Regions from separate parts of the Janthinobacterium sp. CG_23.4 genome, predicted to be linked through region 1. Evidence: predicted binding sites of a transcription regulator. Region 1 holds the regulator's gene; each other region holds the start of a gene.
What was found. The regulator FNR, encoded in region 1, switches genes on or off when oxygen is low (the NO sensors DNR and NnrR bind a similar motif). The targets are predictions, from matches to a motif close to TTGATNNNNATCAA.

Region 1 (10,817 bases):
GGAATTTTGATCCACATCAAAGTTTTTTCGCGGTCAAACACTTACTCTCTGCCCACCATTATAAATAGTAATTCCAGGGAGAGTCTTTGTGGATCAATCGCTGAACTATAACTACAAGATCGTGAAGCAATTCGCGGTCGCTACTGTGGTATGGGGCATCATCGGCATGCTGGTTGGCGTTATCATCGCCGCTCAGTTGGCCTGGCCTGCCCTGAACCTCGACATACCGTGGCTAACATACGGACGTTTGCGTCCGCTGCACACGAATGCGGTGATTTTCGCCTTCGGCATCTGCGGCCTGTTCGCCACCTCGTACTACGTCGTACAACGCACCTGCCAGGTGCGTCTGTTTTCCGACAAACTGGCTGCCTTCACGTTCTGGGGCTGGCAAGCGGTGATCCTGTGCGCCGTCGTCACCCTGCCCATGGGCCTGACGCGCGGCAAGGAATACGCCGAGCTGGAGTGGCCCATTTCCATCCTGATCGCCGTCGTCTGGATCGCCTACGCCATCGTGTTCTTTGGTACCTTGATCAAGCGCAAGGTCAAGCACATCTACGTGGCCAACTGGTTCTTCGGTGCCTACATCCTGGCCGTGACGATTTTGCACGTGGTCAATGGCGCCGTCATGCCAGCGTCGTTTACGAAGTCATATTCCGCCTATGCGGGCGTGCAGGACGCCATGATACAGTGGTGGTACGGCCATAACGCGGTGGGTTTCATCCTGACCGCCGGCTACCTGGGCATGGTCTACTACTTCATTCCAAAACAGGCCGAGCGCCCCGTGTACTCGTACCGCCTGTCCATCGTCCACTTCTGGGCGCTGATCTTCACCTACATGTGGGCCGGCCCGCATCACCTGCACTACACGGCATTGCCTGACTGGACGCAATCGATCGGCATGGTCTTCTCGCTGGTCCTGCTGGCACCAAGCTGGGGCGGCATGATCAACGGCATCATGACCCTGTCGGGCGCCTGGCACAAGCTGCGCACCGATCCGATCCTGAAATTCATGATCGTCTCGCTGTCGTTCTACGGCATCGCCACCTTCGAAGGTCCGATGATGTCGATCAAGACCATCAACTCGCTGTCGCACTATACCGACTGGACCGTTGCCCACGTGCATGGAGGTGCCCTGGGTTGGGTGGGCTTCATCACCATGGGTTCGATCTACTATCTGCTGCCACGCCTGGCGGGCCGCACGCAGATGTATAGCACGCGTCTGGTCGACGTGCATTTCTGGGTGGCTACCATCGGCATCGTGCTGTACATCGCGGCAATGTGGATCGCCGGCGTGATGCAGGGCCTGATGTGGCGTGCGGTCAATCCGGACGGCACCCTGACCTACACCTTTGTCGAGAGCGTGAAAGCAACGTATCCGTACTATGTGGTGCGCGTGGGCGGTGGCCTGCTGTACCTGTCGGGTATGTGCATCATGGGCTACAACACCTGGATGACCTTGCGCGGCAGCAAACTCCCCGTCGCCCGCATTCCAGAACTGAACGCGGCGCACGCCTGATAGGAGCGAAAGCAAATGAAATTTTCACATGCATGGATTGAGAAAAACCCCTGGCTGCTGATCGCCCTGGTCACGCTAGTGATCAGCGTCGGTGGCGCCGTCGAGATCGTTCCCCTGTTCTTCCAGAAGAGCACGACGGAACCGATCGCCGGCCTGAAGCCGTACTCGCCGCTACGCCTGGCGGGCCGCGACATTTACGTGCGCGAAGGCTGCTACAACTGCCACTCGCAGATGGTGCGTCCGCTGCGCGCGGAAACGGAACGCTATGGCCATTATTCGGTCGCTGGCGAGTTCGTGTATGACCGTCCGTTCCAGTGGGGTTCCAAGCGCACGGGGCCGGACCTGGCCCGCGTGGGTGCCCGCTACAGCGATGAATGGCACCGCACGCACTTGAACAACCCGCGCGACGTGGTGCCCGAGTCGAACATGCCAGCCTACCCATGGCTGGCGAAGACCAAACTGGTGCCTGACGACATCATGCCGAAGATGCGCGCCCTGAAACGCCTGGGCCAGCCATACAGCGATGAAGAAATCACGGCCGGTCCGGCACAGCTGCAGGACAAGACCGAAGAGGACGCCCTGGTCGCCTATCTGCAAGGCCTCGGCACATTAATTAAAACAAGGAATTAGCATGGCAATCGACAACCTGTTTGACAGCGCCAGCAGCGTCATGACGGTGGTTTCCTTTACGACGTTCGCAGGCATCCTGTGGTGGACTTTCAGCCGCAGCAATAGCGACTTTGACGCGGCGGCGAACCTGCCGTTCGACGACGAAGCGCTCGACTATCCGGCCGCGCCGGTATCTATGCCCGTGCCGGCACAAGGGGAGCGCAACCATGGCTGACTTTACCAATGGCTTCTGGAATATTTACATCATCGTATTGTCCTTGCTGGGCATCATCGGCTGCGGCGTGCTGCTGTACTCGCAGTCGAAGGTCAAAGTGGCTGCCGGTGCCCCTGCCGATGGCACCACGGGCCACGTCTGGGACGAGGACTTGAAGGAACTCAATACGCCGATGCCGCGCTGGTGGATGTGGTTGTTCTACATCACCATCGTCTTCGCCCTGGCATATCTGTTCCTGTATCCGGGCCTGGGCAACTATGCCGGTAGCCTGGGCTGGAAATCGACAGGCCAGTACGAGGAAGAGCTGAAGAAAGCGGAAGCCGACTACGGTCCCCTGTTCAACAAGTACCTGAGCCAGGACTTGAAGACGGTGGCCGCCGATCCGCAGGCGCAAGCCATCGGCCAGCGTTTGTTCCTGACCTACTGCGCGCAATGCCACGGTTCGGATGCACGCGGCAACAAGGGCTTCCCTAACCTGACTGACAAGGATTGGCTGTATGGCGGCGAACCTGACGTCATCAAGACGACCATCATGCACGGCCGCAATGGGCAGATGCCACCGATGGGTGCCGCCCTGGGCTCCGAAAAGGATGTCGAGAACGTGGCCCATTATGTGCTGAGCCTGTCCGGTTCGACCTCGGACCCGGTCAAGTCGGTATTGGGCAAGGCCAAGTTCGGCGCCTGCATGGCTTGCCATGGTGCCGATGCGAAGGGCAACCAGATGCTGGGTTCGCCTAACCTGACGGACAAGATCTGGCTGTACGGCGGCAGCGCCGATACCATCATGGAAACCATACGCAAGGGGCGCAATAACGCCATGCCGGCCTTCAACGATTTCCTTGGGGAATCGAAAGTGCACGTGCTGTCGGCGTACGTCTGGAGCCTGTCGAATCCACAGACACCCGTGAAATAATGTCAGACCCTCAAGTCATCAAGATGTATGCGGCCCGCGAGCAAATCTACCCTCGCGAGGCCAAAGGACGCTACGCTACCTGGCGCTGGGTATGTGTCTGGCTTACCCAGCTGGCGTTCTACGGCTTGCCATGGTTGACCTGGAGTGGCAGGCAAGCCCTGCTGTTCGATTTGACCACGCGCAAGTTCTACATTTTTGGCGTCGTGCTGTGGCCCCAGGATTTCATCTATCTGGCGGCTCTGCTGATCATCTGTGCGTATTCCTTGTTCCTTGTCACAGCCCTCGCCGGGCGGGTATGGTGCGGCTTCTCCTGCCCGCAAACGGTCTACACGGAAATCTTCTTGTGGGTCGAACGCAAAATCGAGGGCACGCGCAGCGCGCGCATGGCCCTCGACAAGCAAGGCCCCTCCGTGCGCAAGGTTGTCAAGAAGACGGCCAAGCACTTGGTGTGGGGCGCCATCGCCCTGTGGACGGGCTTTACTTTTGTCGGCTATTTCACGCCGATCAAGGAACTGGCGCACGAGGTGATCACCCTCGATTTCGGTCCCTGGGAATGGTTCTGGGTCTTGTTCTACAGCCTGGCAACCTACGGCAACGCGGGCTGGCTGCGCGAGCAGGTGTGCAAATACATGTGCCCCTACGCGCGCTTCCAGAGCGCCATGTTCGACCAGGATACCCTGATCATCACCTACGATGCCAAACGCGGCGAACCGCGTGGTGCCATGAGCAAGAAGGCCGGCAACAACGACAAGCTGGGCGACTGCATCGACTGCACCCTGTGCGTGCAAGTGTGTCCGACCGGTATCGATATTCGCAACGGCCTGCAGTATGAATGCATCGGCTGCGCCGCCTGCGTCGATGCCTGCAACAGCGTGATGGATAAGGTCGACCGGCCGCGCGGACTGGTACGCTACAGTACCGACCATGCGATGGAAAACAACTTCAGTTCGCAGCAAATCCGCCAGCGCGCCACGCGCCCGCGCGTACTGATCTACACCGCCATCCTGGGGCTGATCATCATCGCCGTGTGTACCTCACTGGCCCTGCGCACCCCCCTGAAAATGGACGTCATCCGCGACCGCGGTTCGATGGGTCGCGAAGTGGAAGACGGCATGGTCGAGAACGTTTACCGCTTGCAAATCATGAATACCTCGGAGCAAACTCAGCATTTTAAAATCAGCGTTTCCGGCTTGCCGGGCCTGACCTTGCTGACGCGCGAAGAGGTGACGTTACAGCCGACGGAAACGCTGGGCTGGCCCATCCGCCTGCGCGTGCCGCACGGTGTCGGCGAGAAGGGCTCGAACAAGATTGCCATCGAATTGCACTCGCTGGATAACCCAGCGTTGCATGTGCGTGAAGGCGCGGTATTCATCGTGCCGCGCTAAGGTTGATGTTGGGGTCAGATCCCTCGGGTCTGACCCCGGCATTTCGCCGTTGGGCCAGCATCAAACATGCGTTAGCTTTACTTTATTTTCAACCCAGAAGCAAAAGCTGGGGTCAGGCCCAAAGGGCCTGCCCTCAAGGAGAACAAAATGTCCGACAGCCTCAAGCTGCAAGCACCCGTTGCACCATGGTACAAGCATCGCTGGCCTTGGCTGCTGATGATCGGTCCCGGCCTGTCCATGGTCGTTGGCAGCTGCATGGCGTATATCGCGTTTACGCAGCCCGATGCGCTGGTGGTGGGCGATTATTACAAGCAGGGTAAGGCCATCAACCAGGACTTGCGACGCGACACGGTCGCCAGCAAGCTGGCGATGGCTACCAGCCTGTCCTATGACGTGGCGTCGGCGCGTCTCAGTGGTTCCGTGCGCAGCGTCGGCAAGGCTTACCAGGGTCCGTTGCAGCTGCACCTGGCGCATGCGACCCTGCCGGAAAAAGATATCAAGCTACTGGTGCAGCCCGATGCGGCCGGCAACTTCTCAGTAGCGCTACCGATGCTAGAGCGCAGCCGCTGGCAAGTGCTGGTGGAAAACGACAAACGCGAGTGGCGCCTGTCCGGCATCTGGACCTGGCCACTGCAGCGCAGCATCGCGCTGCAGGCGGATGCAGAACTATAACGTACAGCGCCGGGAAAAAACCGTAGCGAGCGGCAGTGATTTGTGGCTAAGAGCACAGCGAGCATCTCAGGCCGCAAAGCGCGACGCGCAGCAGGTTTTGACGGTGCTATTATTTGCAGGCGTCCGTGCCGGCCGTAATGGCCTTCAATATTGCCGGCTGCAAGATCTCGATCTCGCGGTTGGAAACGCGCAGCCAGCCTTCCTTCTTAAACTTCGACAATAAGCGGCTGACGCTCTCGATGGTCAACCCCAGGTAGTTACCAATTTCCTCGCGCGACATGCGCAGCTGAAATTTGCTGGCCGAATAGCCGCGCGCTTCATAACGCGAAGCCAAGTTGACGATAAAGGCGGCAAAACGCTGGGTCGCCTGCATATTGCCCAGTAACAGCATGACACTTTGCTCGCGCGTGATTTCCTGACTCATCATGCGATGGAAATGGCGCAGCAAGGTTGGCATATTACCCAGCAATTGTTCCAGGCTGGAAAATGGAATTTCACACACTTCACTATCTTCCAGCGCCACCGCATTACAGTGGTGGCGGTCGGCGCTGATGGCATCCATGCCCAGCAGTTCGCCGGCCATCTGAAAACCCGTCACTTGCTCTTCGCCGCCAGGATTGATCTGGTACGTCTTGAAATGCCCCAGACGAATCGCGTACAAGTTCTGGAACGAATCGCCGATGCGAAACAGCGAGGCACCACGCACAATCTTGCGACGACGGCCGATGATCTGGTCTAGCCTGTCCATGTCGCCCACATCGAGACCCATCGGCAGGCACAATTGATGCATGCTGCAAGTCGAACATCGCGCACGCAATGCTTCCACGTTCACTGCGGGCAAGGTGAGAGTGAGGAGCGCTTCAGTCATGTCGGTACCTTTTAGAAAATGCAATAACAAGTTTACTGCATACAGAGTTGCCGTGTGCCAATTTCAGCGTAATTTCGGTGAATAAACGACGTCCATCCTTTAATTATATGGCAACATCGTCAAAAGCCCATACGGGGAGGGCAATTTACTCAGCGCCGCTTGCAAAGTTAATGTATTGATAGGAGAATTCTTGAAGGCGTTATCTGCCGTCTGTGCCGCCCGGTACTCAAAAGGACATCATGAAGCCTCTCGGCATTAAAGCAAAAGTCGCCCTGGCCACCAGCCTGACCTCGATCGCCATGATCGCGCTGGTCACCATGATCCAGGTGCAGCACATGCGCGACGACTTCAGCCAAGTACTGCTGGGCCAGCAATACTCGCTGATCACGCGTACCGCTGCCGAGCTCGACGACAAGCTGGGCATGCTGCTGCAGATTGTCACCCTGACGGCCAGGCAGCAGCCGCCGGAATTGATCGCACAGCCCGCCCAATTGCGCCAATACTATACGCGGCGCTCGATGCTAGTCCTGTTCGACGATGTACTGGTACTCGACGCGCAAGGCGCCATCGTGGCCGACATGCCGCTCGTCAAGGGGCGCGCAGGCATCAACGTCACCGAGCGCGAGTATTTCCAGACCGTCCTGCGCACGCGCCTACCCATGATCACCGAGCCAATGCTGAGCAAGTCGAGCGGCATGCCCATCGTGCAAATGGTCGCACCCGTCATGGCCGCCGATGGCCAGGTGGCCGGCATGGTGGTCGGCGTGCTGCGTTTGTACAAGGACAACCTGCTGGGGCGCCTGCGCTCGGAAAAAATCGGCAAGAACGGCTATTACTCGATTCTCACGCGCGGCGCCGTGCCGCGCTACGTGCTGCACCCCGACCCCAGCCGTTTGCTGCAGCCGCGCCAGCCGGACACCAATCTGGCGACCACCGCGCTGCTGAAACAAGATGGCGAAGGCAGCATGATCAGCACCGACAGCCGCGGCATCACGGCCGTCAACAGCTTCAAGCGCCTGAAATCGGTGAACTGGCTGCTGGCTACCTCGCTGCCCGTCGATGATGCCTTCGAGCCGTTCGATGGTGTGCTGTACCGGCTGGTGCTGTGGGGCATCCTCGCTTCGCTGCTGGCCGCTTTTGTTCTGGGCTGGCTTACCGTGCGCCTGCTGTCGCCGCTGGTACGCCTGCGCGACACCCTGCAAGCGCTGCGCACCAGCGGTAGCCGTTTCAGCCCGGTACCGGTGCGGCAGCGCGACGAGATCGGCGAACTGACGGAAGCGTTCAACGACCTGATGAGCGAACGCGATCGCCTGCAGCAAGAGCTCGAAGCACGCGCGGAGGAGTTGGAACAGGAGCGCGACCGGGCCGAGGCGGCCAACCGCGCAAAGAGCGACTTCGTAGCCAATATGAGTCATGAAATCCGCACACCCCTCAATGCCGTGCTGGGCATGGTGTACCTGCTGGGAAATACCAAGCTCGACACGGAACAGCGCAAGTATCTGACCATGGTGCGCGTGGCGGGCCAATCACTGCTGGGCATCCTCAACGACGTGCTCGATTATTCGAAGATCGAAGCGCGCCGCATGGAATTGTCGCCCGTCGAGTTCGACCTCGATGAAGTCATGAATTCCCTGGCCACGACGATGACCATGAATGCGGGCAAAAAGGAGCTGGAACTGGCCATCGCCGTCGAGCCCGACGTGCCGCGGTGCCTGGTAGGCGACGCCCAGCGCCTGCTACAAATCCTCGTCAACCTCGCTGGCAACGCCATCAAGTTTACCGAGAACGGCGAAGTGGTGGTGGCCGTCAGCAAAGCCGAAAGCGGGAAAGGGCGCGCCTGGCTGCGCTTCGAAGTGCGCGACACGGGCATAGGCATGACGGAACTGCAGCAACAGCAGCTGTTTGCCGCGTTTTCACAGGGCGACCAGAGCATCACGCGGCGCTTCGGCGGCACGGGCCTGGGCCTGGCCATCAGCAAGCAGCTGATCCACATGATGGGCGGCGACATCGCCGTCGCCAGCAGCGAAGGCAAGGGCAGCCGCTTCTCTTTCAGCGTGCCATTCGAGATGCTGGCGCAAGCAGCCGAAACGCGGCGCACGCCAGCCTTGGGCCAGCTGCGCCTGCTGGTAGCCGACGATAACCGCACCGCGCGCGAACTGATCGTCAAGCTGATCGAAGCGTGGGGCTGGCAAGCCGACGAAGTCGATTCCGGCTTTGCCGCCATCGAACTGTACCGAGAACGCCTGGCACAGCAGCAGCCCTACGATGTGGTGCTGGCCGACTGGCACATGCCCGTGATGGATGGCCTGGCTACGGCCAAGGCCATCCGCCAGGCGGCCGGCGGCCAGCGCCAGCCCATCGTAGTGATGGTCAACGCCTTCGCCCGCAACCATCTGGAAGCGATCTCCAGCGCGGCCGAGGCCGATGTCGTGCTGATGAAGCCGATCACAGGATCGAGCCTGTTCGATGCCCTGCACCAGGCGTTGATCGCCAAGAACGACGGCGACGTGCAGCGCATCCTGCACCAGCCGCTCGGCACGCAACTGACCGGCGTGCATTTATTGCTGGTGGAAGACAACCATTTGAACCAGGCGGTGGCACGCGGCATCCTCGAACACATGGGCGCCACCCTGGACGTGGTGGGCGACGGCTTGCAAGCGGTGGAACGGCTGCGCACCGAAGCGCTGCGCTACGACATCGTGCTGATGGACATGCAAATGCCCGTCATGGACGGTTTTAGCGCCACCCACATCATCCGCACGGAACTACGCTTGAACTTGCCCGTGATCGCCATGACGGCAGGCGTGCTGGCGTCCGAGCGCGCGCGCTGCATGACAGCCGGCATCAGCGATTTCATCGCCAAACCCGTGGTGGTGGAAGAGATGATGGAAGTCATCCTGCGTCATCTGCATAAGCACCCGCCCATACAGACAGCCGAGCAGACAGCCGAGCCGGTAGCCGTTGCCGATGAGGAAGTATTTTCCATGGCACCGCTAATGCGCGTGATGGGACGCGATGCGAAAGGGCGCGGCGTGCTGCGGCGCATGGTGGAAGACGCATTGAGCAAAGGCATGAAGCCCGTGCGCGACGCCGAAACAGCGTTGCAGGCTGGCCACCACAGAGACGTGGCGCGCATCCTGCACAGCGTACGCGGCTCCGTTGGCACCCTCGGCACGAAGCGCCTGATAAGCGCCGCGTTTGCTACCGAGGAAGCCATCGACGCGGGCCGCGTGGACGAGGTGCCGGCGCTGCTGGCGCACACGGCGCAGGAACTGGAGCAGGCGCTGGCGGCAGCGTCCGCTTGGTTGTCCAGGCTGAACGATTAAAAGAGTAGGTCGGATTAGCGCATGCGCGTAATCCGACATGATACGCCAACAATATTGTCGGATTACGCGGCGTGCCGCCGCTAATCCGACCTACGCAATTTACGCCGGCACGCCCAGAATCACGCTCGATGCTTTGAACAGCGCCGTCACGCTGCTGCCGAGGGCGATGCCCAGCTCGATGCAGCTCTGCTGCGTGATAATGGCCGCCAGCGTGCCGCCGCGCGGCAAGTCCAGTACCACCTCCGTGTTGACGGCGCCCGTCTGCACCCGCGTGACTATGCCGCTCAGCTGGTTGCGCGCCGAATAGCGCGCCCCTGCGCCCTCAAGCACGAGGATAATCGACGAAGCCTTGATCAGCGCAAACGCTTCCGCGCCCGGCACCAGGCCCAGGCTCTCGCTGCTGCCCTGCGTGACGACGGCAACGATATGCTGGCCTCCCGGCAATTCCAGGGTCACTTCATCGTTGACGGCGCCGCGTTTTAGTTCGGCAACTTTGCCCAGGAATTGATTGCGTGCCGTGGTTTTCATGGCCATTCTGCGTATGAGTAAAAGATCGTCGGCCATGCCTTCCGCCTGGCTGCCCAGTTGGCGCAGGTAGCGCGCATGCTCACGCTCGATGATGCGGAAATTGTCGACCAGCTGACGCCCGCGTGGCGTCAGCCGCGTGCCGCCGCCGCCCTTGCCGCCAGTCAAACGCTCGACCAGTGGCTCGCCAGCCAGATTGTTCATCGCGTCAATGGCGTCCCAGGCCGCCTTGTAACTCATCTTGACGAGTTTGGCCGCCTGCGTGATGGAACCACACTCGGCGATGGCACCCAGCAATGCCACGCGACCGGCGCCGCCCAGGTGCTCGCCGCCCACCGTCATCCATACGGAGCCTTGCAGGCCGATTTCCATTGCCGCCGATTTATCCAATGTGTTCACCCCGTGCCCTATTTTCTTCCATGCTGTCAATTTTTCCGTCACGCATGTACAACACATGCTCCCCCAAGATGCGCGCATCTTCCGGATCATGTGAGATCAGGATCATGGGCACCTCCAGGCGCTGCTGCCACTGGCTCAGTTCCAGACGCATGCTGACGCGCAAGGCCGGATCGAGGGCGGCGAACGGTTCGTCGAGCAGCAGCGCGTTTGGTTCGGCCACGAGTGCTCTCGCCAGCGCCACTCTTTGGCGCTGGCCACCGGACAACTGATCGGGGAACTGCTGCGCCAGTTCCTGCAAATCAAACGCAGCCAGCCAATGCTCGACCTGGTCCAGTTTTTCGCGCGCGCGCGGGTTGAACCAGCCCCGGC
Region 2 (10,817 bases), 720 kb from region 1:
GGGATAGGCGCGCTGCAGGAACTGCATCTCGGCCAGGATGAATCCCAGGTGTTCCGTGTGCGTGCCCTGCTTGCCGCCCTTTTGCATCCAGGCGTCGGGCGCCGGCATGCTCAAGGTGGCTTCGGCGAAAATCTCGGCCACGTGTTCGAGGAAGACCTGGCGCAACACCTCCGATGGCGGCGCGATGCCGGCGGCGAGCATGGCTTGGTCGACGGCGTCGTACTTGAACATCTCGCCCGTGTACATCCACAACTTGTCGGCAGCGGCCTGTGTTTTCGCGTGACTGTCCGCAGTGCCGTCACCGAGGCGCACGATCAGGTCACTGCTGCGGCGCAGGTGATACGTCACTTCCTTGAGCGATTTTTGCGCCACTTCGACGATGCGTACGTCGCTGGCCTTGGCCAGTTCCAGCAGCTGGAAGTAGTGCCAGGTATCGAAAAAGAACTGGCGCATCATGGTGTCGGCGTAATTGCCGTTCGGCTGTTCCAGCAGCAGACAATTCTTGAAGTCGTGGGCGTCGCGCAAAAAGGCGATGTCGTCCTCGTCACGGCCCGCGTTTTCCAGTTCGGCCGCATAGCTGAACCACAACCGCGTTTGGCCCAGGAGGTCGAGTGCCACATTGGTCAGCGCCATGTCCTCTTCCAGCGCCGGCCCCTTGCCGCACAGCTGCGACAGCTGCTGGCTGAGGATCAGGGCATTGTCACCCAGGCGCAGCAGGTAATCGAACTTTTGTTGCGTGAGCTTGTCATCCATTACAGGCGCTCCCATCACAGGTTCTTGACTTCTTCCGGCATCGGGAAGAAGGTGGGATGGCGATACACCTTGCTGTTCGACGGCTCGAACAGGGCGCCCTTGTCGCCAGGGCTGCTGGCGACGATATCGGCCGCGCGCACCACCCAGATGCTCACGCCTTCATTGCGGCGTGTATAGACATCACGCGCATGGTTGACCGCCATGCTGGCGTCGGAAGCATGCAGGCTGCCTACATGTTTGTGCGCCAGGCCGTGCTGGCTGCGGATGAAAACTTCCCACAATGGCCATTCTTTGCTCATATTGTTCTCCCCTATCTGTCTTATTTCTATTCAGGCTGCCGCTTTGTTAGCGGCTTGCTTGTCGGCGTAGGCGAGCAAGGCATCGCGGAACCACGCGCCGTCTTCATACGCCTTGACCCGCGTTTGCAGGCGCTCGCGGTTGCACGGGCCATTGCCCTTCAATACATTGTTAAATTCGGACCAGTCGATTTCACCGAACTCATAGTGGCCTGTTTCGGCATTCAATTTCAGGTCGGGATCGGGCACGGTCAGGCCCAGGTACTCGATTTGCGGCACGGTCTGGTCGACCATGCGCTGGCGCAATTCGTCATTCGAAAACAGCTTGATGCGCCATTGCGCCGATTGGGCGCTGTTGACGGAGGCGGCGTCGGAGGGGCCGAACATCATCAACGATGGCCACCACCAGCGGTTCAGCGCATCTTGCGCCATGGCTTTCTGTTCCGGCGTGCCCTTGCACAACGACATCATGATGTCGTAGCCCTGGCGCGCATGAAATGATTCTTCCTTGCAGACGCGGATCATGGCGCGCGCATATGGGCCATATGAGCAGCGGCACAGCGGGATTTGATTGATGATGGCGGAGCCGTCGACCAGCCAGCCGATGGCGCCCATGTCGGCCCACGACAGCGTAGGATAGTTAAAGATGCTCGAATACTTGGCTTTGCCAGAATGCAAGGCGGCGAGCAGATCATCGCGCGACACGCCCAGGGTTTCCGCGGCGCTGTACAGGTACAGCCCGTGACCGGCTTCGTCCTGGATCTTCGCCAGCAGGATGGACTTGCGTTTCAAGGTCGGCGCGCGCGTGACCCAGTTACCTTCGGGCAATTGACCGACGATTTCCGAATGGGCATGCTGCGAAATCTGGCGGATCAAGGTCTTGCGGTAAGCGTCCGGCATCCAGTCCTTGGCCTCGATCTTGATGCCTTCGTCGATGCGCGCCTGAAAAGCGCGCTCTTCCTGGCCCATGTCGTCGATGGAACGGACGTTCTTGAGGCCAGTTTCAACCATTTGTGCGTACATGATATGTCTCCCATGTCTTTGATTTTGCACAGCAACGCGGTGCCTTGGATGAATAATACGATACAAAAAACTATTTGCATACACTTGATGTGAGTCATTTTAAAAATTCGTATCTTGTTGGGATTTTTTGTGCGTATGATCTTGCTTATGAGAAAACACTGTGTAGCGCCATCAGCGCTTGCGGCAAATTATTGACGCGCTACCCGCGCAGCCAAGTAAACTGCTGCCTTTATTGAATCGACCGCAACACGGCCAGACCGGAACCACATGAAGAACACCCGCTGCACGGCATGGATAGCCGATTTCCTGGAAAGCGACCCACCGCGCTCGAAGTCCCTGGTGATGACCATCTTTGGCGACGCCATCGTGCCGCGCGGCGGCGCCATCTGGCTCGGTAGCCTGATCGAACTGCTGGCACCGCTTGGCGTCAATGATCGCCTGCTGCGTACCAGCGTATTCCGCCTGGCGCAGGAGGGCTGGCTCAGCTCGCAGCGCGATGGCCGCCGCAGCGCCTATACGATACGCCCGGAGGCGCTGGCCCGCTTCGAGCGCGCCTATCGCCGCATCTATGCGCCGCTGGTGGTGCACTGGGATGGCAGCTGGACCCTGGTGATCGGGCCGGCCGGCAGCATCGGCGCCGCTGAACGGGGCGCGCTGCGCAAGGAATTATTATGGGCTGGCTATGGCTTGATATCCCCTGGCATCTTTGGCCATCCGGCTAGCAACGCGGAGGCGCTGGAAGATATCCTCGTGCGCAATGAAGTACAGGGCAAACTGTATGTGTGCCACACCACGGAGTTGCCCGATGTCAGCACCCGGCCCTTGCGCGACATGCTGGGAGAATGCTGGGACTTGTCGGAAGTCATCGCCGGCTATGAAAAATTCATCGCCCGCTTCCAACCGCTGCTGGCCCTGCTGCAAGAAGAGCCCGTGTTCGATACCGAGCAAGCCTTTGTCATCCGCTCACTGCTGACGCACGCCTACCGTCGCGTGCAATTGCACGATCCGCAACTGCCCGTCGAACTGCTACCAGAACCGTGGCCAGGCACGCAAGCATATGCACTGGCGCGCGACCTGTACCGCATCACCCATGCGCCAGCCGAAGAACATATCCTGGCCACTTTGCGGCGCGAGGATGAGCAGGCGCCGGACGTTGCACCGTGGTTTTTTGAACGTTTTGGGGGACTGACGACGTGAACGCCTGAAAAATGTTCAGGGCCAGGCGCGTAGCCGCAGGCAGTACGACTAGTACGCCAAGGCAACGCAACGCCGCCATGGGCATTTTCTCAGGTGTTCACTGCTTTGCCACCACCTGCTTCGCCCCAGCCAACAAATCCTGCCCCAGCTTTTCCAGCGCATTCGCTTGCACCAGCATGGTATCGAGGATGGCGGCATTGAAGGTGAATTCGGCCGGTGTGGTGTAGCCGGGGAAACGCAGGATGCGCAACAATTCCTGCAAGGTGGTGCCCTTGCCCAGGTGCGCCAGGGCGTCGCTGAGGGCGCTGACTTTCTTTTCCAGTTCGCGTATGTGTTTGCCGTTGTCATCCATGATGATCTCCCGTTGTTGGAACTTCCACGTTAGCAAAGTACATTCGCCATCGTTTGCGCCAGCACAAAGACATTCGCAAAACAGGTATCATCGCGCCATTGCACACGATGCAAAACCCATACGTTTTTATCAGGAACACTCATGACCATTAAAATCAGCCAGCAATTCGACGCCGGCGCGATCGAGGTGCTGCGCGCCGACGATGCCCACTCCATCGAGCTGAACATCCGCAAGGATTCCCACGCCGACATCACGCAGTGGTTTTATTTCCGCCTGCAAGGCGCGCAAGGCGAAGCGTGCACGATCCGCTTCATGAATGCAGGCAAGTCGGCCTATCCGGACGGCTGGAAAGACTATCAAGCCGTGGCCAGCTATGACCGCGAAACCTGGTTCCGCGTGCCAACCAGCTTCGATGGCAGCGTGATGACCATCGAACACACGCCGGAAGAAGAGAGCGTGTATTACGCCTACTTCGAACCGTATCCGTGGGATCGCCACCTGGCCCTGATCGACAGCGCGCAAGCGTCGCCGCTGGTACGCTTGATCGACCTGGGCAGCACCGTGGAAGGGCGCGACATGAATCTGCTGGTGGTCGGCGACGCCGATGCCGAGAAGAAGGTCTGGGTCATCGCACGCCAGCATCCGGGCGAAACAATGGCGGAATGGTTTGTCGAAGGCATGCTCGAAGCATTGCTGGACCAGGCCAATCCATTCGCCCGCCAGTGCCTGCAAGACGCCGTCTTCTACGTGGTGCCGAACATGAACCCGGACGGTTCCGTGCATGGCAACCTGCGCACCAACGCGGCCGGCGCCAACCTGAACCGTGAATGGATGACGCCGACGATGGAGCGCAGCCCGGAAGTATTCCTGGTGAAACAGAAAATGCATGAAATTGGCTGCGACCTGTTCCTCGACGTGCATGGCGACGAAGGTCTGCCATACGTATTCGTCGCCGGCAGCGATGCGCTGGAAAATTTCACGCCTGCACAAAAGGCCGAGCAAGACCGCTTCATCGCCGACTTCAAGGTGGCCAGCCCCGACTTCCAGGATGAGCACGGCTATGAAGATGGCCCGTTCACGCCGGAAGTGCTGACCATGGGTTCGCCGCATATCACGCACGCCTTCGGCTGCCTGGCGCTGACCCTGGAACTGCCATTCAAGGATAATGCCAACGATCCTGACCCACAAACGGGCTGGAGCGGCGCCCGCAGCGCTGCCCTGGGCGCGGCCGTACTGCAAGCTATCCTGTCCACCTTGCGCGCCTGAGTAGCAGGGCCAAACCGGCCCGCGTGAGATGCATGCCACGCTGAACACGCAAGACTAGAAAAAAGGCGCCAACGGCGCCTTTTGACCAACAGGCATGCATCGCTCAGCCGCCCGCTACCACCATGCTCTCGATGAGGATGGAACCGGTCTCTTTGGTGCCACGGCGCAAGGCGTCGGCGCCCACGGCGACGATGTTGCGCAACATATCCTTCATGTTGCCGGCGATGGTGATTTCTTCCACCGGATACTGGATCACGCCATTTTCCACCCAGAAACCAGACGCGCCGCGCGAATAGTCGCCCGTCACATAGTTGGTTCCTTGTCCCATCAGTTCCGTCACCAGCAAGCCCGTGCCCAGCTTTTTCAGCATGGCATTAAAGTCGTCGCTCGCATGCGTCTGGGTCGAGGTCAAATACAGATTGTGCGAGCCACCCGCATTGCCCGTCGTCTGCATGCCCAGTTTGCGGGCCGTGTAGGTCGACAGGAAATAGCCTTGCACCACGCCATCCTTGACGACGTCGCGGCTGACGGTTTTCACGCCCTCCTCGTCGAACGGGGCCGAACCGACACCGCCGATGACGTGCGGATCTTCAAAGATCTGCACGTGCGACGGCAGCACTTGCGTGCCCAGGGCATCCATCAGAAAAGTGGATTTTCGGTACAGCGCGCCGCCCGAGGTCGCTTGCACATAAGTACCCAGCAAACCGGCTGCCAGCGGCGCCTCGAACAGCACGGGACAAGTGCGCGTGCCCAGCTTGCGCGCATTCAGGCGCGACAGGGCGCGCTCGGCGGCATAGCGGCCGATGGCTTCCGGACTGGCCATTTTGGCGGCATCGCGCACGGATGAATACCAGTCATCGCGCTGCATCTTGGCACCCTTGCCGGCAATTGGCGCCACGGACAGGGTATGGCGCGAAAACGGGTAGCCGCCCATGAAGCCGCGCGAATTGGCGGCAACAAAGTGCGATTGCTGCACGTACACGCCGGCGCCTTCGCTGTTCGTGATGCGCGGATCGACGGCAAACGCGGCCGCCTCGGCGCGCTTTGCCAGCACGACAGCTTCCTCGGCGGAAATCATCCACGGATAGAACAATTGCAAGTCGCGTGGAGACATTTCCAGCATGTCGGCATCGGCCAAGCCCGCGCAATCGTCCTCGGCCGTGAAGCGGGCGATGTTATAGGCGGCATCCACCGTGGCGCGCAGGGCGGAAGGCGAGAAATCGGCAGTGCTGGCATTGCCGCGCTTCTTGCCGACAAACACGGTTACGCCCATGCCCTTGTCCTGGTTTTTTTCTATCGTCTCGATCTTGCCTTTTCGTACAGAAACGGACAAGCCGCCGCCTTCACTGACTTCGACGGCTGCATCGGTGCCGCCCGCTTCCCGCGCAAAAGACAACACATCACGGGCTAGTTGCTGCAATTGCTCTTGACTATGGGTAAATACGGAGTCGTTCATGCGCTGTTTTCTTCGGAAAGCCGCTAAAAAGGTTATCATAGCAGTCGTTTACAGTTTACAGGTGCGGCCTACGCGGCCAATCCCGCCTTATCATGCCAAATCCAAACCGGGGAGCTTGCGGCTTCCAATCCACCGAATTCGAACAGGAATATGAACGTCCATCGAAGTCGGAACTCAAACGTCAAATGACCGTCCTGCAAAAGCTGGGCGAAGAACTCGTCAACGAGGCACGTGACCGCGTCAAGCGCGTCCCGATGCCGGAAGACGTGCGCGACGCCATTCTCGAATGCCAGCAAATCCGGGATCACGAAGGCCGCCGCCGCCAGCTGCAATTCGTGGGCAAGAAGATGCGCACCCTGGATGAGGAAGAAGTTGCCGCCATCCAACGTACCATCGATAGCTGGAAAGGCTTGTCGAAAGCCGACACGGCCAATATGCACGCGATGGAACGCCGCCGCGACAAGCTGTTGACGGATGACAAGGCGCTGACCGTCTTGCTGTCGGAAAACCCGGAACTGGACGTGCAGCACCTGCGCACCCTGATCCGCAATGCCCGCAAGGAGCAAGCCGAGAACAAGCCGCCAAAAGCCTACCGTGAAATCTTCCAGATCTTGAAAGAGATCGCCAAGAAGAAAAACGGCGGCAAGAAAGATGCCGACGAAGATGACGTTGAAGGCGACGAAGACGAATAAACCCCACATGCAAAAGCCGGGGTCGGACCCTCAGGGTCCGACCCCAGTCTTTGCTTAGGGTTGGGAAAAAACCGGGAGCCAACCCGGTTTTTTTTGGTTTTTACGACATAGACAGGTGCCCCATGACCACGATAGAAGACGAATTGATTATCGGCCTCGTGTCGATCTCGGACCGCGCCAGCGGCGGCGTGTATGAAGACCAGGGCATCCCGGCCCTGGAAAGCTGGCTCACCGCCGCCATCCGCACGCCGTTTCGCCTGGAAAAACGGCTGATCCCGGACGAGCGCTCGCAGATAGAAAACACCCTGATCGACCTGGTCGACCTGAGCCATTGCCACCTGATCCTGACGACGGGCGGCACGGGCCCGGCACGGCGCGATGTGACGCCGGACGCCACGCTCAGCGTCGGGACCAAGGAAATGCCCGGTTTCGGCGAACAGATGCGCCAGATCAGCCTGCAATTCGTGCCGACGGCGATTTTGTCGCGCCAGGTAGCCGTGATCCGCGAAACGCCCGAGCGCGCCGCCCTGATCCTGAACTTGCCAGGCCAGCCGAAAGCCATCAAGGAAACATTGGAAGGTCTGAAAGACGTGGACGGAAATCAATTGGTGGACGGCATCTTTGCCGCCGTGCCGTATTGCATCGACCTGATCAAAGGGCCTTACATGGAAACCGACCCGGCCATCTGCAAGGCCTTCCGCCCCAAATCGGCGCTGCGTCCGGCGCAACCTTTACCTGAGGAAAATACATGAGCACCTTGTTGGAAACCATAGAACTCGACAGCGCCGCCAACCCCACCGTTTCCATCATCTGGATGCATGGCCTGGGCGCCGACGGCAATGACTTCGTGCCGCTGGTCAAGGAACTCGATTTGCGCGGCTGCCCCGCCATCCGCTTCATCTTCCCCAGCGCCGGCACCATGCCTGTCACCATCAACAACGGCTATGTGATGCGCGCCTGGTACGACATCCTCGTGAGCGACCTCGTGCGCCGCGAAGATGAAGGCGGCTTGCGCGCCTCGCAGGCACAGATCGAAGCGCTGATTGCGCGCGAAAAGGCGCGCGGCATTCCCGCCAGCCGCATCATCCTGGCCGGCTTTTCGCAAGGCTGCGCCATGACCTTGCAAACGGGCTTGCGCCATGCCGAGCCACTCGCTGGCCTGATGTGTTTATCCGGCTATCTGCCGCTGGCCGACAAGACCGCGTTTGAACGCACGCCAGCAAGCCTGGAAACACCGGTCTTCATGGCGCACGGCACGGCCGACCCCGTGGTGCCGATGGCCCGCGCCCAGCAGTCGCGCGACATGCTCACCGGCATGGGATACAAAGTGGAATGGCACGAGTACATGATGCAACACTCGCTGTGCCAGGAAGAAATCGACGCCATCGGCGCCTGGCTGAAAAAAGTATTGGCTTAAACAATAACAGGCGCAGTGTGCGCTGCGCCTGTTGTTGTTCGGAACGCCGGGAGCCTAGTTGCTCGCCGGCGTTTTTTCATTTCATATCGTCAACATATCGGGCGATGCTTCCGAGCGGATGCCGTTATCCGTCAGCACCGATTCCGTCGCTGCCAGCATTTCCTTGCGGGGCACGACAAGCATTTCCGCATCACGCTGCTGGAAGCGGAACGTCAACAATTCATCCGTCTGGTCGCGCAGCAGGGCCACCAGGTGTGCCAGGCTGCGCACGCGCACGCCATTGACGGAGTCGACAACCGAAAAGAAACGCGTGCTGTAGCCATTCATCAGCTTGTGCGGAAAGAACGGTGCGGCGATCACCACCAGTTCTTCGCGCTCGCCGTCGGGCGCATCGCCGCGCCGCGTGGCAAGGGGATTGCCAGCAAACGCCATGCCGCCCAACATCGCCGGGTTGCCATTCGGCGCGGCCATGAATTCCGTGCTGGCGCGCGAAAACACCATCGGCCCGAAAATGAAATAGGATGGGTAATTGCCCTGCAGGCTGCTAATCAGCATCGGGTGCGCAGCCGAGACGGGCACCTTGATTTTCAGGGACACGCCCTGGCGTACCACCGTCAGCGGCAACTGCTCGTCCTTCGCCAGTTGCTGCACCCGGTACTGAAAGCGTACGCGGCTGTTGGCATTCAGCTTGACCATGCCCTGGTTGTCGATAGGAAATTCACCGATATGCGTGATGACGTCCCACTCCTTGAGCGGATAGGCCGCATCCTTGCTGGCCGGCGTCATCACGACGGCGCCCTCGACACCCTTGGCCAGCTTCAGATATGTGCGCAGGGCGGGATTTTCCAGCGTTTGCGTCACGTCACGCAGGGCCGGCTTGCCCTTGGGCGCGCCACTTTCCTGGTCGCGCAGGAAGAGTTCGATTTCCTCGTTGGGAATGATATAGCCGATGTTTTGCGCATTGAGCATGCCGGCAAAGGCCAGGCCGATCATCTTGTCGCCGGCAATCACGGGGCCGCCGCTATTGCCCGGATTGATGGCCGCATCGATCTGGATGCGCAAACCGGAGACGGGGAAGTTATAGCGCACAAATTCGATGCGCGAGACGATGCCCTTGGTGATCGACAGCGAGGTGCCACCCGTCGGATAGCCATACGCCAGCACGGCATCACGCACGTCCGGCAAGACATTGGCGCGCGGCACCGCTTTGTGGCTGGCGAAAAAACTGTCATCGTCGATTTTCAGCAAGGCCAGGTCCATACCGCGCGAGATGGCCAGCACGGTGGCCGGTATCTTGTCGCCCGCGCCATTGGCCTGGATCTGCACCTGGCTGGCATAGCCGACCACGTGCGCATTGGTGAGGATGCGGCGCCCTTCGATGACGACGCCTGAGCCCGTCACCTCTTGCGGTGCGGCCTTGCTCCAGGGCTTGTACGGATCGGGGCCGCGCAGGGTGGAAAACACCTTGACGACGGAATTTTCCAGGATGGATGCGCTGGTGCTGGTCTCGGCGGCAAGCGCGTCCAGCGTCATCAAGGGGCAAAGGACCAACACCAGCAAGGCGCGGCACATCAGGGTGAAGCAAGAACGAGTTTTCATTGAACTTTTTGGCAATGGAAGAGAAAATTATTATATATAGAATAATTTCAACTGCATTACACTTTATCCATCTTTACCCGAAGAACTGCTCTAATTAAATGGGCAAGGGCGGCACGCCCAATGCCGGCACCGCCGTCTGCGCCCCATTCATCACCATGGCCAGGAAAGTGTAATAGCCATTGATGCCCATCAAGTCAACCACGCCATGTTCGCCAAACAGGGCCAGCGCGCGTGCATAGGTGGCATCGCTGACGCGCTTGTTTTGCTGCAGCTCGATGCAAAAGTCATGCACGGCTTGCTCGTCTTCTTTCAGGGCCGGCGGCGCGCGGCGCGCGGCAATGGCGTCCACGGCCGCTTGCGCGATGCCGTTTTGCACGGCCAGCGGTGCGTGGATGGCCCATTCGACTTGCTGATCCCACTGGCGCGCCGTCAGCACAATTGCCAGTTCCGACAGGCGCGTGCCGATGGCGCTGCGGTAGCGCAGGTACTCGCCCATGCGCTGCGCTGTTTCCATCAGCTCGGGGCTGCGGATCAGCGGCACGAAGGGACCGTACAGGGCACCGCGCGGGCCATCGATGATGGCTTGCGCGGCAGCGCGCTGCTGCGGGTCGAGCTGCGCCAAGGGCAGCGCTGGCAGACGGTCGATACTTGACCGCGCCATCAAGCCGTCCAGGCGAGCACGTCCTGCTGCTGTTCGCCGAGGCCGGCGATACCCAGACGCAGGCTGTCACCCTTTTTCAGGAAACGCTGCGGCTTGCGGCTCTGG
Region 3 (10,817 bases), 4.5 Mb from region 1:
TGATCGCCCTATTCGGACTCGATTTCTCTACGGCTTCCCTATGCGGTTAACCTTGCCACTGAATGTAAGTCGCTGACCCATTATACAAAAGGTACGCAGTCACGGAACAAGTCCGCTCCTACTGTTTGTATGCACACGGTTTCAGGATCTATTTCACTCCCCTTCCGGGGTTCTTTTCGCCTTTCCCTCACGGTACTGGTTCACTATCGGTCGATTACGAGTATTTAGCCTTGGAGGATGGTCCCCCCATATTCAGACAGGATGTCACGTGTCCCGCCCTACTTGTCGTACGCTTAGTATCACCGGTCCGATTTCACATACGGGGCTATCACCCACTATGGCTCCTATTTCCAGAGGATTCTGTTATCGGTCCGACTATCACGTACAGGCTCTTCCCATTTCGCTCGCCGCTACTTTGGGAATCTCGGTTGATTTCTTTTCCTGCAGCTACTTAGATGTTTCAGTTCGCCGCGTTCGCCTTGCATACCTATGTATTCAGTATGCAATACCCTAAAAGGGTGGGTTGCCCCATTCGGAAATCTGCGGATCAAAGTGTGTTTGCTCACTCCCCGCAGCTTATCGCAAGCTACTACGTCCTTCATCGCCTGTAATCGCCAAGGCATCCACCATGTGCACTTATTCGCTTGTCCCTATAACGTTAGCCTCTGTTCACCGAGGTGACCAAAGAGCGCTACAGGGATAAGAAAGTACAACGTTGTTGCTTGTTTGTTGATACATACAATCATTACCCATCGATTTGCTTTTTACGGCAAACCGATCAATAAATAATCTTTACTTCTTCCAGATTGTTAAAGAACGAAACAGCTTTGATCGCTAAAAGATCAAACCTAAACCACAGTCTTGTTGACTGGCTTACGTTTGCACTTTCGAGTAAAACTTGGTGGAGGATGACGGGATCGAACCGACGACCCCCTGCTTGCAAAGCAGGTGCTCTCCCAGCTGAGCTAATCCCCCGGGAATTATGTACTAATTAGCTGGTAAGGCTTGTTTTTGCTGGTAGGGCTGGTTGGACTCGAACCAACGACCCCCGCGTTATCAACACGGTGCTCTAACCAGCTGAGCTACAGCCCCAACGCGGTGCTACTACGACTACTGTTTCTTCTTAATTAAACAGCCGATAAGTGTGGACATTTGATGCGTGAATCATTGCTGATTCGTGCAAACTCTAGAAAGGAGGTGATCCAGCCGCACCTTCCGATACGGCTACCTTGTTACGACTTCACCCCAGTCACGAATCCTACCGTGGTAAGCGCCCTCCTTGCGGTTAAGCTACCTACTTCTGGTAAAACCCGCTCCCATGGTGTGACGGGCGGTGTGTACAAGACCCGGGAACGTATTCACCGCGACATGCTGATCCGCGATTACTAGCGATTCCAACTTCATGCAGTCGAGTTGCAGACTACAATCCGGACTACGATACACTTTCTGCGATTAGCTCCCCCTCGCGGGTTGGCGGCGCTCTGTATGTACCATTGTATGACGTGTGAAGCCCTACCCATAAGGGCCATGAGGACTTGACGTCATCCCCACCTTCCTCCGGTTTGTCACCGGCAGTCTCATTAGAGTGCCCTTTCGTAGCAACTAATGACAAGGGTTGCGCTCGTTGCGGGACTTAACCCAACATCTCACGACACGAGCTGACGACAGCCATGCAGCACCTGTGTACTGGTTCTCTTTCGAGCACTCCCAGATCTCTCCGGGATTCCAGCCATGTCAAGGGTAGGTAAGGTTTTTCGCGTTGCATCGAATTAATCCACATCATCCACCGCTTGTGCGGGTCCCCGTCAATTCCTTTGAGTTTTAATCTTGCGACCGTACTCCCCAGGCGGTCTACTTCACGCGTTAGCTGCGTTACCAAGTCAATTAAGACCCGACAACTAGTAGACATCGTTTAGGGCGTGGACTACCAGGGTATCTAATCCTGTTTGCTCCCCACGCTTTCGTGCATGAGCGTCAATCTTGACCCAGGGGGCTGCCTTCGCCATCGGTGTTCCTCCACATATCTACGCATTTCACTGCTACACGTGGAATTCTACCCCCCTCTGCCAGATTCTAGCCTTGCAGTCTCCAATGCAATTCCCAGGTTGAGCCCGGGGATTTCACATCAGACTTACAAAACCGCCTGCGCACGCTTTACGCCCAGTAATTCCGATTAACGCTTGCACCCTACGTATTACCGCGGCTGCTGGCACGTAGTTAGCCGGTGCTTATTCTTCAGGTACCGTCATTAGCAAAAGATATTAGCTCTCACCGTTTCTTCCCTGACAAAAGAGCTTTACAACCCGAAGGCCTTCTTCACTCACGCGGCATTGCTGGATCAGGCTTTCGCCCATTGTCCAAAATTCCCCACTGCTGCCTCCCGTAGGAGTCTGGACCGTGTCTCAGTTCCAGTGTGGCTGGTCGTCCTCTCAGACCAGCTACTGATCGATGCCTTGGTAGGCTTTTACCCTACCAACTAGCTAATCAGATATCGGCCGCTCCACGAGCATGAGGTCTTGCGATCCCCCACTTTCATCCTTAGATCGTATGCGGTATTAGCGTAACTTTCGCTACGTTATCCCCCACTCTAGGGTACGTTCCGATATATTACTCACCCGTTCGCCACTCGCCACCAGAGCAAGCTCCGTGCTGCCGTTCGACTTGCATGTGTAAGGCATGCCGCCAGCGTTCAATCTGAGCCAGGATCAAACTCTTCAGTTTAATCTCTGTTACTTTGCCCTTTTATAGGCACCATCATTGCTGATGGGTCGCTCACTCAAAAAACTGACAGGCTACTTCCGAGGAAGTATCCTATTTCATTATTTCTTGTGAACATTTGATATTTTAAGTTTTACAGCGATCCGAAGATCGCTGCTGCACTTACATCAAATGCCCACACTTATCGACTGTTAATTGTTAAAGAACTGTGATCGGTGCTACTTTCGCGCTATCGACAAAGCGTTGTGTTTGTCAGCTGCGAAGGAGAAAGAGTATGAAGCGTTTCGGCCATTTCGTCAACCTTCTTTTTTTACTACCCAGCCCCTGAAGGCCGTCCCTTTTGTGCCGCAAACTAGTGCGTCTCATCGGGGAGGCGAATCATATCAAAGACCGTCGAAGTTTGGCAAGCGCTTTTCAAGGAAAGCGTGCATGCCTTCTTTTTGTGCAGGCGTACCGAAGGCAGCTTGGAACAGGCGGCGCTCGTAGGCGACGCCATCGGTCAAGGTAGTTTCAAAGGCGCGGTTGACGCAATCCTTGATCATCATGGCCACCGAGGTCGGCATGGCTGCGATGGTCTTCGCTGCAGCCAGGGCTTCTTCCAGCAACTTATCTGCCGGCACCACGCGCGATACCAGGCCGATGCGTTCCGCTTCCAGCGCGTCTATGGTACGTGCCGTCAGCAGCAAGTCCATGGCCTTGGCCTTGCCGATGGCGCGCGGCAAGCGCTGCGTGCCGCCCGCACCCGGCGTGACACCCACCTTGATTTCCGGCTGGCCAAATTTGGCGCTGTCGGCGGCGATCAGAAAATCGCACATCATCGCCAGTTCGCAGCCGCCACCGAGTGCGTAACCGGCTACGGCTCCCACTACGGGTTTGCGCACGCGCAAGATGTGCTCCCAGTTGCGGCTGATGTAGCCCTGGGTAAAAGTATCGGGATAGGTGTAATCAGCCATGGCGGCGATGTCGGCGCCAGCGGCGAATGCTTTTTCGCTACCCGTGAGCACGATACAACCGATATTCTCATCCGCATCGAACTTCAGCAGGGCGTCGCCCAACTCGTTCATCATATTGTCGTTCAGTGCGTTGAGCGCCTTGGGGCGGTTCAGGCGGATGAGCGCCACTTTGTCCTGGATGTCGATGATCAGGTCTTCGTATTGCATATAGTCTCCTCTGGATGAACACGGTAACGACGATTGTAGCGGCTAACGCACCCCGTTATACACAAGTATCCAAGAAAATCTCGGAATCACCGTCCATGTCAAAAATTGCCTAAAATTCGAGCAATTTACGGCTGAAAGCTAAGAAAAATAGCATTTTTCTGGCGCCACCACTGTGGGGTACGCGCTGAAGAAATTGCTGTAACCCTTTGATTTTAAAGTGGTAAAAAGTTGTGTATAACGAGGTGCGGCTAACGGGAGCAGTACGGCAGTTGCGCCGCTATTATTGTGAATCGACGCACTTTTTATCGAACAGCGTATTTTCTCTGCCTTTTACTGGCACAGCTTTTGTCGGCACCCGTCGCCATGGCGTGCGCGCCTGAAACGATGAACGGGCATACACTGCTAAAAGATTGCCTTGGCGACACTATTCATGCCCAAGCCTGTGAGTTTTGATTTACATCAAAGTTTTAATTGACGCACATACATAAGCTGTCTCATATCACTCTAGGAGCACGTCATGTTTAACACCATCTTGTTTCCCACCGATGGCTCGCCGCTGTCAGACAAAGCCGCCGAGACAGCCATCGCCTTCGCGCAATTGAACAAGGCCAAGCTGGTTAGCATCAGCGTGGTGCAGCCCTTCCCGTTCTCGCCAATGGCCGATGGCGGCGTCGTGCTCGACGCCGGCTTGTACGAGCAACAAATGCAGGAAGCATCGCAACGCGCCGTCGACAAGATCGGCGAAGCAGCACGCGCTGTCGGCGTTCCCTTCGAAGGCGCGGTCGTCGTCTCGCCCAGCCCGCACGAAGAAATCGTCAATGCGGCGCAAACCTACCATTGCGACATCATCCTCATGGCCTCGCATGGGCGCAAGGGCTTGAACAAGCTGTTCGTGGGCAGTGAAACGCAAAAAGTGCTGGCGCATACCCAGTTGCCAGTCATGGTCCTGCGCTAACCTTGCGCTAGCGCATCCCCGCCCGGCGGCGCGAGCAACTCAGCGCGCCGGCGCCTGCTTCGGCAGCAACACCCACACGGCGCCGCTCTGCTTCATGCGGCCCGCGTTTTCCGCCGCTTCCGTACCGAAACCAAAGAAGTAATCGACCCGGATGGGCCCGCGAATGGCGCCGCCCGTGTCCTGCGCCATCACCAGGCGCTGCATGGGAATCTCGCTATTGGCTTGCGTGGTAGACAGAAACACGGGCGCCCCCAGCGGCAGGAAGCGCGCATCGATGGCCACCGAACGCTGCGGCGTCAACGGCACGCCCAAGGCACCCTTAGGTCCCACTTTGGGATCGGGCAGGCGCTCTTCCTTGAAGAAGACATAGCTCGGATTGGCGTTGAATAATTCATCCTTGCGCGTGGGATGGCCGGCAATCCACGCCTTGATGCCCTGCGCGGACGCCTGGCTCAGCGTCAACTCACCCTTGTCGACCAGGTAGCGGCCGATCGATTTATACGGATGGCCATTCTGCTCCGCGTAAGCCACGCGCACGGTTTCCTGCGTATCAGTCAGCTGCACGCGCCCGGAACCCTGCACTTGCAGGAAGAATGCTTCGACTTCATCATCCACCCACAGCAATTCCTTGCCCGTGACCGCAGTGGCGCGCTCGATCTCGGCGCGGGTCGCGTACGGGATCACCTTCTTGCCGACCAGCTTGCCACGCAAACGCATGTTTTTCAGTTCCGGATACACCGCGCCCAGGTCGACCGAGACCAGGTCATCGGGCACCTTGTACAGCGGCGTCTGGTACGGACCGCCTCGCTTGCGCGCGCCGTGCAGCAGCGGCTCATAGTAGCCGGTGACGAGGCCTGTGCTAGCGCCATCGGCGGTGATGACTTGATTGGGCACAAAGAAGGTCTCGAAGAACAGGCGGATGGCCTTGTCGCTGTTGGCATTCACCTGGCGCGCGATCGTGCATGACTCCTTCCAGTCCGGACGCTTGACCAGCACGCCGCATGAAGCCATGAAGGCTGGCCAGGCAGCGCGCATATCATCGCGGCCCCAGCCAGGCAAGGCGGAAAATTTGGCGGGCATAAACGTGGGAACCGCCGCATCCGTGCCATCCCTGGCGTCAGCCGGCTTGGCTGGCATAGGCTTGGCTGGCACGGGATTGACAACAATAGGCGCAATCGCTGGCGCCTTCTCGCCAGCAGCACCGGGCGCTAGCGGTGGCGTGGTACAGGCTGAAAGTGCAAGCGCGACGGCACAGACTGAAACGAGTAGACTACTTCGTGTAAATAGACGGCGGGTAAATACTGGGCTGCGGGAACTACGGGTAAATAAACTGCGGCTAAATAACATAGGGGTGCGTATGTGGATCTTGATGATAGAGGCGCTGGTAGCGTTCTTCTTGCTGGCATTTATAGTTTGGTGGACCATGTATGCGGGTAAAAAACCCACGCCACCCGCGCGCGCGCAGCTCGGCGAAGAACAGGACAGCACCGAAAAACTGAAATAAGGGGCGCACGCCCCCGGCCTGTCGTTAATGCAGGGTACGCGGCACCGACAACACGAATTCGGGTATCGGCGCTTCGAACTGATGACCATCTTCGGCCACGCAAAAGTATTCGCCGTGCATCGAACCTTGCGGCGTACCGAGCATGGTACCGCTCGTGTATTCAAACTGCTCGCCCGGCTGCAGCAAGGGCTGATGGCCGACGGCGCCCAAGCCGCGCACCTCTTCCACCTTGTTATTCGCATCCGTGATGACCCAGTGGCGCGAAATCAGTTGCGCGCCAGCCGTGCCCGTGTTGACGACACGAATCGTATAGCCGAACACGTGCCGCCCTTGGTCCGGTGCCGATTGCTCAGGCAAATATTGCGTCTTGACCGTTACCGTAAATTCATAAGTCGCCATCATCATTCCTATTCAGACATTGCCAGTCGTATATTGTGTCACGCGTGCTGCATGGGCCGCCGCGCGCCGTGTATTGTGCGCTTCACTGTGCTTCAATGAGGCATGGTAACGGCGTCAAGCGTAAAATAGCGCATCTTCGCATTTTCTACTCTAGCCCTTAGCCACCATGACAACATTCCGTATCGCTCCCAGCATTCTGTCCGCCGACTTTGCCCGCCTGGGCGAGGAAGTGCGCAACGTCGTTACCGCCGGCGCCGACATCATCCACTTCGACGTGATGGATAACCATTATGTGCCGAACCTGACCATCGGCCCGCTGGTGTGCGAAGCGATCCGCCCGCACGTGCAAGTCCCCATCGATGTGCATCTGATGGTCAAGCCTGTCGATCGCATTATCCCGGATTTCGCCAAGGCTGGCGCGAACATCATCACCTTCCACCCGGAAGCGTCGGATCACCTCGACCGCTCCTTGCAACTAATCCGCGACAATGGCTGCAAATCGGGCCTGGTTTTCAACCCGGGCACGCCGCTGCACTACCTGGAACACGTGATGGACAAGATCGACATGATCCTGATCATGTCGGTCAACCCGGGTTTCGGCGGCCAGTCCTTCATTGCGCAAGCATTGAAGAAAATCGCCGAAGCGCGCCGCATGATCGACGAATCGGGACGTGACATCATGCTGGAAGTCGATGGCGGCATCAAGATCGACAACATCGCCGCTGCCGCAGCTGCCGGTGCCGACACCTTCGTCGCCGGCTCGGCCATCTTCGGCAAGCCCGATTACAAGGCCGTCATCGATGCCATGCGTGCCGAATTGGCCAAGGCAAAAGTGGCGGGCGCCTGATGCGCGCGGGCACGGTAAAAGACCAGGTACTGGCCGGCGTGCGCGCCGCCATCATCGACCTTGATGGCACGATGCTCGACACCGTGCCCGATTTTCATGTCGCCATCAATGGCATGCGCACCGAATTCGACCTCCCCTCCATCAGTGCCGAGGCCATCAAACTGATGGTGGGCAAGGGCTCGGAAAACCTGATCCGCAGCGTGCTGGCGCTCGACTTCGATGCCGTCGGCGTGGAACAGCGTTTTGATACGGCGATGGAGGCTTACCAGCGCCACTACCTGGCCATCAATGGCCAGTTCAGCACGCTCTACCCGGATGTGGAAGCAGGGCTGGCGGCAATGAAGGCGGCGGGCTTGCGCCTGGCCTGCGTCACCAACAAGCCGATTGCCTTCGCCCTGCCCCTGCTGCAACAGAAAAATCTGCGCACTTATTTCGAGATCGTCTACGGTGGCGATTCGCTGCCGCAAAAAAAAACCGCACCCCATGCCGCTGCTGCAAGCGTGTGCGCACTTCGACCTCGCGCCCGCCAAAGTAGTGGCCATCGGCGACTCTTCGAATGACGTGCAAGCGGCGCGGGCTGCGGCTTGCCCCGTCTTGACGGTGCCGTATGGTTACAACCACGGACACTCTATACACGATACCGATTCCGATGGTATAGTAAATACGCTGCTTGAAGCAGCGCATCTCATAAGCATGCACAACAAACCGGCATACTGACCAACCCCAACACCATATCGTGAACACGTTTCTCATCAAAAAACACAATGTCACCCAAACCGGCTCGATTGAGGCCTGGCTTTGGCGACGCTGGCAATCCTGGCAGGCCTAAGGGCCGAGCCGTGTAAGATTGCTGTCGGCTGCGCATGCGCATATTGCATGCCCCGACAGGTTTTTTGATAACCCACCGCAGGGTTTGTGCTTAGACTGCACGACGCACACGCGTACCCTGGCGGCATGGAGAGACACATGACCGAACTCGAATTCAAATCGCTGGCCCAACAAGGCTACAACCGCATCCCCCTGATCGCGGAGGCTTTTGCCGACCTGGAAACACCGCTCACGCTATACCTGAAACTGGCGCAGACCCAGCAAGGTGGCAAGAACACCTTCCTGCTCGAATCGGTCGTCGGTGGCGAACGCTTCGGCCGCTATTCCTTCATCGGCTTGCCCGCCACCAGCGTCTTGCGTAGCTATGGCAACCGCACGGAGATCGTCAAGAACGGTGTCGTGATCGAAGAGCACGAAGGCAATCCGCTCGACTTCATCGAACAGTACCAGTCGCGCTTCAAGGTCGCCCTGCGCCCTGGCATGCCGCGTTTCTGCGGCGGCCTGGCAGGCTACTTCGGCTACGACACGGTGCGCCACATCGAGAAAAAACTGGCTGGCGGTGCGCCCAAAGACGATTTGAACCTGCCCGACATCCAGTTGATGGTGACAGAGGAACTAGCCGTCATCGACAACCTGTCCGGCAAACTCTACTTGATCGTGTATGCGGACACCACGCAGCCCGAGTCGTTCTCGAAAGCGCGCCAGCGCCTGAAAGACTTGCGCATGATGCTGCGCCGCGGCGTCGACGCACCCGTCACCAGCGCCTCCGTGCGCACCGAAACCATCCGCGATTTCTCCAAGGAAGACTACCTGAAAGCGGTCGCCAAGGCGCATGAATACGTGATGGCCGGTGACTTGATGCAGGTGCAGATCGGCCAGCGCATCCGCAAGCCTTACGTCGATTCGCCGCTGACCCTGTACCGCGCGCTACGGTCGCTCAATCCGTCGCCCTATATGTACTTCTATAACTTTGGCGACATGCAGATCATCGGCGCCTCACCCGAAATTTTGGTGCGCAACGAGACGACGACGGACGGCGGCAAGAAAGTCACCCTGCGTCCCATCGCCGGTACCCGTCCACGCGGCGCCACGCCGGAGCGCGACGCCGAACTGTCGGCCGAACTGCTGGCCGATCCGAAAGAGATCGCCGAGCACGTGATGCTGATCGACCTGGCCCGCAACGATATCGGCCGCATCGCCGAAACCGGCAGCGTGTACGTCACCGACCGCATGGTCATCGAAAAATACTCGCACGTGCAGCACATTGTCTCGAACGTGGAAGGCACGCTGAAAGACGGCCTGTCGAACCTGGACGTGTTACGGGCCACCTTCCCCGCCGGCACCCTGACGGGCGCGCCGAAAGTGCGCGCCATGGAAGTGATCGACGAGCTGGAAATCAGCAAGCGCGGCATCTATGGCGGCGCGTGCGGCTACCTGTCATTTGGCGGTGAAATGGATGTGGCGATCGCCATCCGCACGGGCGTCATCAAGGATGGCATGCTATACGTGCAGGCTGCGGCAGGCATCGTTGCCGACTCGATCCCCGAAATGGAATGGCAGGAAACCGAAAACAAGGCGCGCGCCGTACTGCGCGCCGCCGAACAAGTGCAAGATGGCCTGGATGGGGAGTTTTAAGATGCTGCTAATGATCGACAACTACGACTCCTTCACCTACAACATCGTGCAGTATTTCGGCGAATTGGGCGAAGACGTGCGGGTCTACCGCAACGATGAAATCACGATACAAGAGATTGAAGCACTGAACCCGGACCGCATCTGCATCTCGCCCGGCCCGAAAGCGCCAGCGCAAGCAGGCATTTCGGTGGAAGTGCTGAAGCACTTCGCCGGCAGGAAGCCAATACTGGGGGTCTGTCTGGGCCATCAGGCCATCGGCGAGGCGTTTGGCGGCAATGTCATCCGCGCCAAGCAGGTCATGCATGGCAAGACTTCCGTCATCGCGCATACGGGCGTGGGCGTTTTCAAAGGCTTGCCCAGCCCCTTCACAGTGATCCGCTACCACTCTTTGGCGATCGAACGCTCCTCGCTGCCTTCCTGCCTGGAAGTGACGGCGTGGACGGACGACGGCGAAATCATGGGCGTGCGCCATCGGGAATTCGATATCGAGGGAGTGCAGTTCCACCCCGAATCGATACTCTCGGAGCACGGCCACGCCCTGCTGAAGAATTTCCTCGAGCGCTGATCCCATGCGCACGCTACGGCGTGCCATCAGTGTCCTCCTGCGCCATCATTGAAGAAGGAAGCATCATGCCGATCACCCCACAAGAAGCCCTGCTGCGCTGCATCGAACACCGCGAAATCTTTCACGACGAAATGCTGTACCTATTCCGCCAAATCATGTCCGGCGAGATGTCTCCCAGCATGATCGCGGCGCTGACCATGGGCTTG

Region 2: paaA (1,2-phenylacetyl-CoA epoxidase subunit PaaA) is a predicted target of FNR. The motif match lies at 2,157-2,170, and genes of this name have one in related genera.
Region 3: H4V96_RS01960 (universal stress protein) is a predicted target of FNR. The motif match lies at 4,328-4,341, and genes of this name have one in related genera.

Annotation. Positions count from the first base shown of each region.
Region 1 is NZ_JARXUX010000001.1:4,923,114-4,933,930, reverse strand. It holds gene ccoN (cytochrome-c oxidase, cbb3-type subunit I) at 89-1,516, shown strand; gene ccoO (cytochrome-c oxidase, cbb3-type subunit II) at 1,532-2,146, shown strand; gene H4V96_RS22055 (cbb3-type cytochrome c oxidase subunit 3) at 2,148-2,360, shown strand; gene ccoP (cytochrome-c oxidase, cbb3-type subunit III) at 2,353-3,273, shown strand; gene ccoG (cytochrome c oxidase accessory protein CcoG) at 3,273-4,658, shown strand; gene H4V96_RS22040 (FixH family protein) at 4,806-5,330, shown strand; gene fnr (fumarate/nitrate reduction transcriptional regulator Fnr) at 5,440-6,198, opposite strand; gene H4V96_RS22030 (response regulator) at 6,438-9,524, shown strand; gene H4V96_RS22025 (TOBE domain-containing protein) at 9,624-10,421, opposite strand; gene H4V96_RS22020 (ATP-binding cassette domain-containing protein) at 10,432-10,817, opposite strand, start outside.
Region 2 is NZ_JARXUX010000001.1:4,199,746-4,210,562, forward strand. It holds gene paaC (1,2-phenylacetyl-CoA epoxidase subunit PaaC) at 1-753, opposite strand, end outside; gene paaB (1,2-phenylacetyl-CoA epoxidase subunit PaaB) at 768-1,052, opposite strand; gene paaA (1,2-phenylacetyl-CoA epoxidase subunit PaaA) at 1,083-2,072, opposite strand; gene paaX (phenylacetic acid degradation operon negative regulatory protein PaaX) at 2,340-3,269, shown strand; gene H4V96_RS18865 (hypothetical protein) at 3,367-3,621, opposite strand; gene H4V96_RS18870 (M14-type cytosolic carboxypeptidase) at 3,763-4,887, shown strand; gene pmbA (metalloprotease PmbA) at 4,991-6,343, opposite strand; gene yjgA (ribosome biogenesis factor YjgA) at 6,436-7,035, shown strand; gene mog (molybdopterin adenylyltransferase) at 7,158-7,787, shown strand; gene H4V96_RS18890 (alpha/beta hydrolase) at 7,784-8,452, shown strand; gene H4V96_RS18895 (S1C family serine protease) at 8,534-10,051, opposite strand; gene H4V96_RS18900 (hypothetical protein) at 10,146-10,712, opposite strand; gene H4V96_RS18905 (fumarylacetoacetate hydrolase family protein) at 10,712-10,817, opposite strand, start outside.
Region 3 is NZ_JARXUX010000001.1:434,767-445,583, reverse strand. It holds rRNA gene H4V96_RS01985 (23S ribosomal RNA) at 1-650, opposite strand, end outside; tRNA gene H4V96_RS01980 (tRNA-Ala) at 900-975, opposite strand; tRNA gene H4V96_RS01975 (tRNA-Ile) at 1,016-1,092, opposite strand; rRNA gene H4V96_RS01970 (16S ribosomal RNA) at 1,191-2,721, opposite strand; gene H4V96_RS01965 (enoyl-CoA hydratase) at 3,102-3,878, opposite strand; gene H4V96_RS01960 (universal stress protein) at 4,396-4,833, shown strand; gene H4V96_RS01955 (murein transglycosylase A) at 4,873-6,009, opposite strand; gene H4V96_RS01950 (hypothetical protein) at 6,191-6,337, shown strand; gene apaG (Co2+/Mg2+ efflux protein ApaG) at 6,362-6,736, opposite strand; gene rpe (ribulose-phosphate 3-epimerase) at 6,903-7,583, shown strand; partial or broken gene H4V96_RS01935 (phosphoglycolate phosphatase) at 7,583-8,300, shown strand; gene trpE (anthranilate synthase component I) at 8,550-10,046, shown strand; gene H4V96_RS01925 (aminodeoxychorismate/anthranilate synthase component II) at 10,048-10,611, shown strand; gene trpD (anthranilate phosphoribosyltransferase) at 10,677-10,817, shown strand, end outside.